Regions from separate parts of the Streptomyces sp. NPDC059142 genome, predicted to be linked through region 2. Evidence: riboswitches for the same ligand, from Rfam matches in the RefSeq annotation. Region 2 holds a riboswitch; the other holds the start of a gene.
The links. Region 2 has a riboswitch for cobalamin ahead of metE (5-methyltetrahydropteroyltriglutamate--homocysteine S-methyltransferase). Riboswitches for the same ligand answer to the same signal wherever they lie in the genome.

Region 1 (4,205 bases), on a different contig from region 2:
CTCGGGGGAGTCGAAGGGCAGCCGCTTCTTGAAGAAGACGTCCTGGAGCCCCATTGCGCCCAGGCCCACCGGGCGCCACTTGGCGTTGGAGCGGCCCGCCTGCTCGGTCGGGTAGAAGTTGATGTCGACGACCCGGTCGAGGAAGGTGACGGCGGTACGGACGGTCTCGTCCAGCCGCTCCCAGTCGATCTCGCCGGTGGCCGCGTCCACGAACGAGCCCAGGTTGACCGAGCCGAGGTTGCAGACGGCCGTCTCGCCGTCGTCCGTGACCTCCAGGATCTCCGTGCAGAGGTTGGAGGAGTGGACGGTGTGGCCGGGCTCGGCCGTCTGGTTCGCCGTACGGTTCGACGCGTCCTTGAAGGTCATCCAGCCGTTGCCGGTCTGCGCGAGGGTGCGCATCATCCGGCCGTACAGCTCACGCGCCTTGATCGTCCTGCGGGCGAGACCGTCGGCCTCCGCCTTGCGGTACGCGGCGTCGAACGCGTCGCCCCACAGGTCGACCAGGTCCGGTACGTCCACGGGCGAGAACAGCGACCATTCGCCGTCCGCCTCGACCCGGCGCATGAACTCGTCGGGGATCCAGTGCGCCAGATTGAGATTGTGGGTACGGCGCGCCTCCTCGCCCGTGTTGTCACGCAGTTCGAGGAACTCCTCCAGATCCGCGTGCCAGGTCTCCAGGTAGACACAGGCGGCGCCCTTGCGCCGGCCGCCCTGGTTGACGGCGGCGACGGAGGAGTCGAGGGTCCGCAGGAACGGGACGATGCCGTTGGAGTGGCCGTTCGTCCCCCGGATCAGTGAACCGCGCGAGCGGATACGGGAGTACGACAGGCCGATGCCGCCCGCGTGCTTCGAGAGCCGCGCGACCTGGTGGTAGCGGTCGTAGATCGAGTCCAGCTCGTCCAGCGGCGAGTCCAGCAGGTAGCAGGACGACATCTGCGGGTGACGGGTGCCGGAGTTGAAGAGGGTGGGGGAGGAGGGGAGGTAGTCCAGCCGGCTCATCAGCCGGTAGAGCGCGGCGACCTCGTCGAGCGCGTGCGCGCTCTCGTCCTCGGCGAGCCCGGCGGCGACGCGCAGCATGAAGTGCTGGGGCGTCTCGATCACCTGGCGGGTGAGCGGGTGCCGGAGCAGATAGCGGCTGTAGAGCGTCCGCAGCCCGAAGTAGCCGAAGCGGTCGTCCGCCGCCGGATCGATCAGCGCGTCGAGGCGCTCGGCGTGGCGGGTGACGAAGGCGGCCGTACGGTCCGCGATCAGGCCCTCGCGGTGGCCGACGGCGACGGACGCGGAGAACGACACGGCGCCCTGGGAGGCCGCCTCGTCGGCGATCGTACGGGTGAGCAGCCGGGCGGCGAGACGGGAGTAGGCCGGATCGTCGGAGATCTGTCCGGCCGCCGCCTCCGTGGCCAGCTCGCGCAGCTCGGCCTCGTCCGAGCGGGCGTTGCGGCCGCGCAGCGCGGCGGCGGCGATCCTGCCCGGGTCGGCGTCGGGCAGATCGGCGGTCAGCTCGGTCAGGGTCCGCAGCAGCGCGGTGCCGGGGGCGTCGGACTGCCCGGCTGCGGTCGCCGCTCCGTTCCCGGCCCCCGCCTCCGCAACCGCCGCCGAGACAACTGAAACCGGATCCGCTGGCGCGATGGTCACGTGGTGCTCTCCCTCGCTCGGCTCTGGGCCACGAGGAGGCACGGGTCCGCGCACGCGGACGCACCCCTGCCCTTGAGGGGAGGCACACCGCGCCGCGTCCACCGGCCCAACCGCGAGGCCCGGACGTCTGGGCGCCCGGATCGGTCGAGCCGGACGCACTGCCGGCAGGTGTTCGGACTGGCGGGCACGACAAAGCGCGCCACAGTACACCGTTGCGGGACAGTTCCGGATTCACACCGGATTCCCCTGCGTCGACAGCGAGGTCGAGCATACATCTGGGGGGCGCGCGCTGCGTCACCCCCCAGATGTTGTGTCGTGGGTCGCTTCGCCCCGTGATTGTCGGACCCCTCCGCTATCGTCATGAGGACAAGGCGGAGGTATCCCCATGACGGTCATCGACTACGAATCCCAGATCCATCCCGAAGAGTTCGACGAGGCCACCGCGATAACGGCCCGCACCATCACGAGTATCCGGCTGGACTCATCGACGGGAAGATCAGGAGCAGGGTCGTGCCGGACGGGGACCACGGACGCATCGTGCAGTGGCTGACACGTATCCGTATGCGGTCCCGCCCGGAGCTGTGGCTCCGAACCGGTCGGGATCACGCTGGAGACCGGGCAGCTCAAGGACTGGGTGCGCTGAGCTGACGACGAACGGGCCGCCGGACCCGTGGGAGAGGTCCGGCGGCCCGAGGTCCGCGCAGTGCGGCCAGGCTGCCCGGTGCGGGCAGCCTGCCCGGTGAGGGCTCAGCAGCAGCGGAACCCCTCGCGCGGATCGGCCTCGCGGGCGTCCGTGCGGCTGCGTTCGAACGCGCGGCGGGTCATGATCTCCCCCGCCGGGCCGCCCGCGCCCGCGTGGGCCCGCGCGTGGGCCACGTAGCGCTCGTACGCCGACTCGCCGGTGAACTCCCGCACGTACCAGCGGATCCGCCGCGCCACGTGCCGCAGCCGCTCCGCCGTGTCGCGCGGGCGACTTCCGGCCCCGCTTCCGGTCGGGGTTCGGGGGCCGTTCCGTAGCCCGGTCACGCCGGGCCCGTTCCCGCCGGGACGGTCTCCCGCTCCCTGGTGGCCTCGGCGGCGGCCAGCTCGGCCTTCTCCTCCTTGGTCGGGATCATGCCGGCGGGGGCGACGATCCTGGACTCGGTGTACGGGACCTCCGTCAGCCGGGCGCTCTCCGGGTCGCGGATCGCCTTGAAGCAGACCCGTCCCGCGTCCGCGATGACCACCAGGATGAGGACCGCGAAGATGGCCGAGAGGACCCCGTCCACCGTGGAGTTGGTGACGACGGTGTGCATGTCGTCCATGGTCTTGGCGGGGGCCAGCACCTCGCCCCGGTCGATGGCCGACTGGTACACGTCGCGCTGGGTGAAGAAGCCCACCCTCGGGTCGCCGGAGAAGATCTTCTGCCAGCTCGCGGTGAGGGTGACGGCGGCGTCCCAGGCGAGCGGCACGGCCGTCACCCAGGCCCACTTCAGACGGCCGGACTTGACCAGCAGCGTGGTGCAGACGGCGAGCGCCACGGCCGCCAGGAGCTGGTTGGCGATGCCGAAGAGCGGGAAGAGCTGGTTGATGCCGCCCAGCGGGTCGTGGACACCGACCCAGAGGAAGTAGCCCCAGCCGCCGACCACGACCGCGCTGGCGAACCAGACGCCGGGCTTCCAGCTCACCTGGCGCATCGGCTTGTACACGTTGCCGAGCATGTCCTGGAGCATGAAGCGGCCGACACGCGTCCCCGCGTCCACCGTGGTGAGGATGAACAGCGCCTCGAACATGATCGCGAAGTGGTACCAGAACGCCTTCATGGCGGTGCCGCCGACGACCGACGAGAAGATCTCCGCCATGCCGAGGGCGAAGGTCGGCGCCCCGCCGGTCCGCGAGAGCAGACTCGTCTCCTCGACGTCCTTCGCCGCCTGGGCGAGCTGGTCGGGCGAGATGGTGAAGCCCAGGTTCGCGACCGCCTGCGAGGCGGACTCGACCGTACCGCCGATGACCCCGGCGGGGGAGTTGACCGCGAAGTACAGACCCGGGTCGATGATGCAGGCGGCGATCAGCGCCATGATCGCGACGAACGACTCGGTCAGCATCGCGCCGTAACCGATCATCCGGATCTGGGTCTCCTTCTGGACCATCTTCGGCGTCGTGCCCGAGGAGATCAGGGAGTGGAAGCCCGAGAGCGCGCCGCACGCGATGGTGATGAAGACGAACGGGAACATGGACCCGGCGAAGACCGGTCCGTCACCGCGGCTCGCGAACTCGGTGACCGCGTCCATCTTCATCGTCGGCAGCGCGATCGCCACGCCCAGCGCCAGCAGCACGATCGTGCCGACCTTCATGAACGTCGACAGGTAGTCGCGCGGTGCCAGCAGCATCCACACCGGGAGCACGGAGGCGAGGAAGCCGTACGCGATCATCCAGATGACCAGCGTCCCGGCCTCCAGCGTGAAGGTGTCGGCGAGCGAGGACTCCGCGACCCAGCCGCCCGCCACGATGGCGAGCAGCAGCAGCGCCACCCCGATGAGCGAGACCTCGGTGACCCGGCCGGGGCGCAGGATCCGCAGGTACACGCCCAT
Region 2 (4,205 bases):
GGTGACCACCACCGATACGGCGCCGGAGCTGGATCCGGGGGTGGCGGGCGGCGTGGGCAGGACCGCGCTCATGGTGGCCGCCGCCCGCGCCATCGAGACCCACCGCCCGGACGCCCTGGCGCGGGACGAGTTCGCGGAGCGCTTCGTCCGGGCGGCGCCCGCCTCGGCCGGCTGGCCGGTCCGCCCCGAGCAGGTCCCGAGCGGGGACGCGGACCCGCTCTGGGGCCGCCTCGGCCGGTACTTCGCCCTGCGCACCCGGGTCCTGGACGACCATCTGCTCCGTACGGCGCAGACGGGCGTGCGCCAGGTGGTGCTGCTGGGCGCGGGGCTGGACTCACGGGCGTTCCGGCTCGGCTGGCCGCCCGGCTGTGTGGTCCACGAGCTCGACACCGCCGGGATGCTCGCCTTCAAACAGGCCGTGCTCGACGGGTCGGGGGCCGTCCCCGCGGCCGAGCGCAGACCGCTCGCGGCCGATCTCCGCTTCGACTGGGGCGACGCGCTGGTCGGCGCTGGTTTCGACCCGGGCGCGCCGACCGCCTGGCTCGTCGAGGGGCTGCTGCTCTACCTCCCGGCGGCGGCCGAGCGGAACATCCTCGCGACGGTGGACCGGCTGAGCGCGCCCGGGAGCACACTGGCGTACGAGATCAAGAACCTGGAGGGCGCGGACGTACGCGCCAGTCCGGTCTACACGACGACGAAGGCGCGGATCGACATCGATCTGCCGGCCCTCTTCGACCCGGATCCGCGCCCCGCGTCCGCCGCCGACCTCGCCCGGCGGGGGTGGACGGTCTCGGAGCGCTCGCCGTTCGACTTCACCCGCCTCCACGGGCGCGGCCCGCTCCCCGAGCCGACCGACGCGCTGGCGGCCAACCGCTGGATCTTCGCGGAGGCGCCCACCGGGTGAGGCCGGCGCCGCAGGCCGGCGCCGCAGGCCGTCGCCGCACGCCGTCGCCGCAGGCCGTCGCCGCACGCCGTCGCCGCAGGCCGGCGCCGCAGGTCGGCGAGGGGGCGCGGCGCTCACAGCTCCTTGTCCGGGGGCGGATCCGCGGCGTCCCCCGCGGCGGCGCGGGCTCGCACCCGGGCGGGGTACCAGCGGGTGAAGCGCAGGGCCACGACGATCGCCGCGATCTGGACGATCCACCCGGTCCAGATGTTGTCCGGGTCGTGCTGCACCAGATCGGCGTAGCCGCCCGCGACCGCCGCCACGAGGAACGCCGCACCCCACACGCCGGTGATCAGGTAGTTGGTCCGCAGGAAGACCGGCGAGCCCCAGTGCGCGCGGGGCACCTGCTCCCGCGCGTACGGAAGGGTGAAGGGCGAGCGCAGGGCCATGGAGCCGAAGGCGATGACCACCAGCGCGAGATTGGCGATCTCCCCCGCGTAGGTCTCCAGCCAGCGCAGCGCCCCAGGGGTGGCGAGCGCCCCGACGACGGCGAGCACCCCGAAGAAGGCCACGTCACAGACTTCCAGGAGCTTCCACGAGCCGTGCGGACGCCAGATCCGCCCGGCGAGCACCACGGCCACCGCGCAGGCGAGCGAGAGCCCGACCCCCAGCTCGAAGCGGCCGGGCCCCACCACCACCGCGAAGATGATCCACGGCAGCAGCCCGAGAACCGGACTGTCGAGAAGCCGGGCGGTCTCCCGCCCCGGCCCGCCACCGGTCGTCACACCCGCGCACGCTCCCTCCCGTGTCCGTTCCTCCGGCATCACGGTCGGTTCCAGGATGCTGCGAGACGCCCCACCCCGCGACACGACCCCGTGATCTCCGTGATCCATGTCACGTTCCGGAATGTGAACACATTCGGCCAGAGGGTTGTCCACGCTCTAGCCTGGCGGGTGCAGCTGGTTCGCCCTGCCCGCCAGGCAGACGCGTCGTAAGAGGGAACCCGGTGGGAATCCGGGACTGCCCCGCAGCGGTGAGCGGGAACGACCGCCGTCATACGCACTGGATCCGGACGGATCCGGGAAGCGACGGCCAGTAGGAGTCTGCCTCGGCAGACGTGCCCGCGAGTCCGAAGACCTGCCCGTTGCCCGTACGCGACCGATCGCGTGCGGATATCCCGGTGACCTCGTGGGCGGGTCGGCGTGCATACCGGACGGACGAGCGCGCCCGAGGCGCCGCGTCGACCGTCGGGTCCGTCACCCTTTCGCGCCCGCGTCCCGTCCCCGGGATGTTCAGGAGTCATCTCGCGAAGGAGATTTCCGTGACGACAGAGTCCGCAGCCGCGGCAGCACGGGCCACCGTGTACGGCTACCCCCGCCAGGGCCCGAACCGGGAACTGAAGAAGGCCGTCGAGGGGTACTGGAAGGGCCGTGTCACCGCCGACGCCCTCCGGCAGACGGCGGCCGGTCTGCGCCGGGACAACTGGCGGCAGATGGTGGACGCCGGTGTCGACGAGGTGCCCACCGGCGACTTCTCCTACTACGACCACGTCCTGGACACCAGCGTCATGGTCGGCGCCGTACCCGAGCGGCACCGTGCGGCCGTCGCGGCCGACGCGCTCGGCGGCTACTTCGCGATGGCGCGCGGCACCGAGGACGTGGCGCCGCTGGAGATGACCAAGTGGTTCGACACCAACTACCACTACCTCGTCCCCGAACTCGGCCCCGACACCGTCTTCACCGCCGACTCCACCCGGCAGGTCGCCGAGCTGACGGAGGCGCTGGCGCTCGGGCACACCGCCCGCCCGGTCCTGGTCGGCCCCGTCACCTATCTCCTGCTCTCCAAGCCCGCCCCCGGTGCGCCCGCCGACTTCGAGCCGCTGACGCTGCTGGACCGGCTGCTGCCGGTGTACGCGGAGGTCCTCGCCGATCTGCGCGCGGCCGGCGCCGGGTGGGTGCAGCTCGACGAGCCCGCGCTGGTCCAGGACCGTACGCGCGCCGAGCTGGACGCCGCAGCCCGCGCCTACCGCGTCCTCGGCGGCCTCATCGACCGGCCGAAGGCGCTGGTGGCCTCGTACTTCGACCGGCTCGGCGACGCGCTGCCCGTCCTCGCGAAGGCGCCCGTCGAGGGGCTGGCGCTGGACTTCACCGACGCCGCCGCGGCCAACCTGGACGATCTCGCCGCCGCCGGCGGGCTCCCCGGCAAGCGGCTCGTCGCGGGCGTCGTCAACGGCCGCAACATCTGGATCAACGACTACGAGAAGTCCCTCGCGACCCTCGCCACCCTCCTCGGTCTCGCCGCCCGGGTCGATGTGGCCGCGTCCTGCTCCCTCCTGCACGTCCCGCTCGACACCGCGGCCGAGGCGGACATCGACCCGCAGGTGCTGCGCTGGCTCGCCTTCGCCCGGCAGAAGACCGCCGAGATCGTCACCCTCGCGAAGGGGCTGGCCCACGGCACCGGCGCCATCACCGCCGAACTGGCGGCCAACCGGGCCGACCTCGCCTCCCGTACGGACTCCGCCCTCACCCACGACCCGGCCGTACGGGCCAGGACCGCCGCCGTCACCGACGCCGACGGCCGCCGCTCCCAGCCGTACCCCGAGCGGGCCGCGGCCCAGCGTGCCCACCTGGGACTGCCGCTGCTGCCGACGACCACCATCGGCTCGTTCCCGCAGACCGGCGAACTGCGTACGGCCCGCGCCGACCTGCGGGCCGGCCGGATCGGCACCGCCGGGTACGAGGAGCGCATCAGGGCCGAGATCCAGGAGGTCGTCGCCTTCCAGGAGAAGACCGGGATCGACGTGCTGGTCCACGGCGAGCCCGAGCGCAACGACATGGTGCAGTACTTCGCCGAGCAGCTCACCGGCTACCTCGCCACGCAGCACGGCTGGGTGCAGTCCTACGGCACCCGTTACGTCCGCCCGCCGGTGCTGGCCGGGGACATCTCCCGCCCCGCGCCCATGACGGTGCGCTGGACGACGTACGCCCAGTCCCTCACCGCACGCCCGGTCAAGGGCATGCTCACCGGCCCCGTCACCATGCTCGCCTGGTCCTTCGTCCGCGACGACCAGCCGCTCGGCGACACCGCCCGCCAGGTCGCCCTCGCCCTGCGCGACGAGGTGAACGACCTGGAGGCCGCCGGGACCTCGGTCGTGCAGGTCGACGAACCCGCCCTGCGCGAGACCCTGCCCCTGCGCGCCGCCGACCGCGCCGCGTACCTGGAGTGGGCGACCGAGTCCTTCCGCCTCACCACCGGCGGCGTACGCCCGGACACCCAGATCCACACGCACATGTGCTACGCCGAGTTCGGCGACATCGTCCAG

Region 1: another riboswitch for cobalamin. It lies ahead of ACFXPK_RS18730 (ribonucleoside-diphosphate reductase subunit alpha); the one in region 2 lies ahead of metE (5-methyltetrahydropteroyltriglutamate--homocysteine S-methyltransferase).

What each region holds. Positions count from the first base shown of each region.
Region 1 covers NZ_JBHZDA010000048.1:3,277-7,481, reverse strand. The annotation lists gene ACFXPK_RS18730 (ribonucleoside-diphosphate reductase subunit alpha) at 1-1,635, opposite strand, end outside; cobalamin riboswitch at 1,781-1,923, opposite strand; gene ACFXPK_RS18725 (YbdD/YjiX family protein) at 2,383-2,583, opposite strand; gene ACFXPK_RS18720 (carbon starvation CstA family protein) at 2,658-4,205, opposite strand, start outside.
Region 2 covers NZ_JBHZDA010000077.1:4,532-8,736, reverse strand. The annotation lists gene ACFXPK_RS24245 (EF-hand domain-containing protein) at 1-5, shown strand, start outside; gene ACFXPK_RS24240 (SAM-dependent methyltransferase) at 2-904, shown strand; gene ACFXPK_RS24235 (hypothetical protein) at 1,018-1,668, opposite strand; cobalamin riboswitch at 1,845-2,043, shown strand; gene metE (5-methyltetrahydropteroyltriglutamate--homocysteine S-methyltransferase) at 2,205-4,205, shown strand, end outside.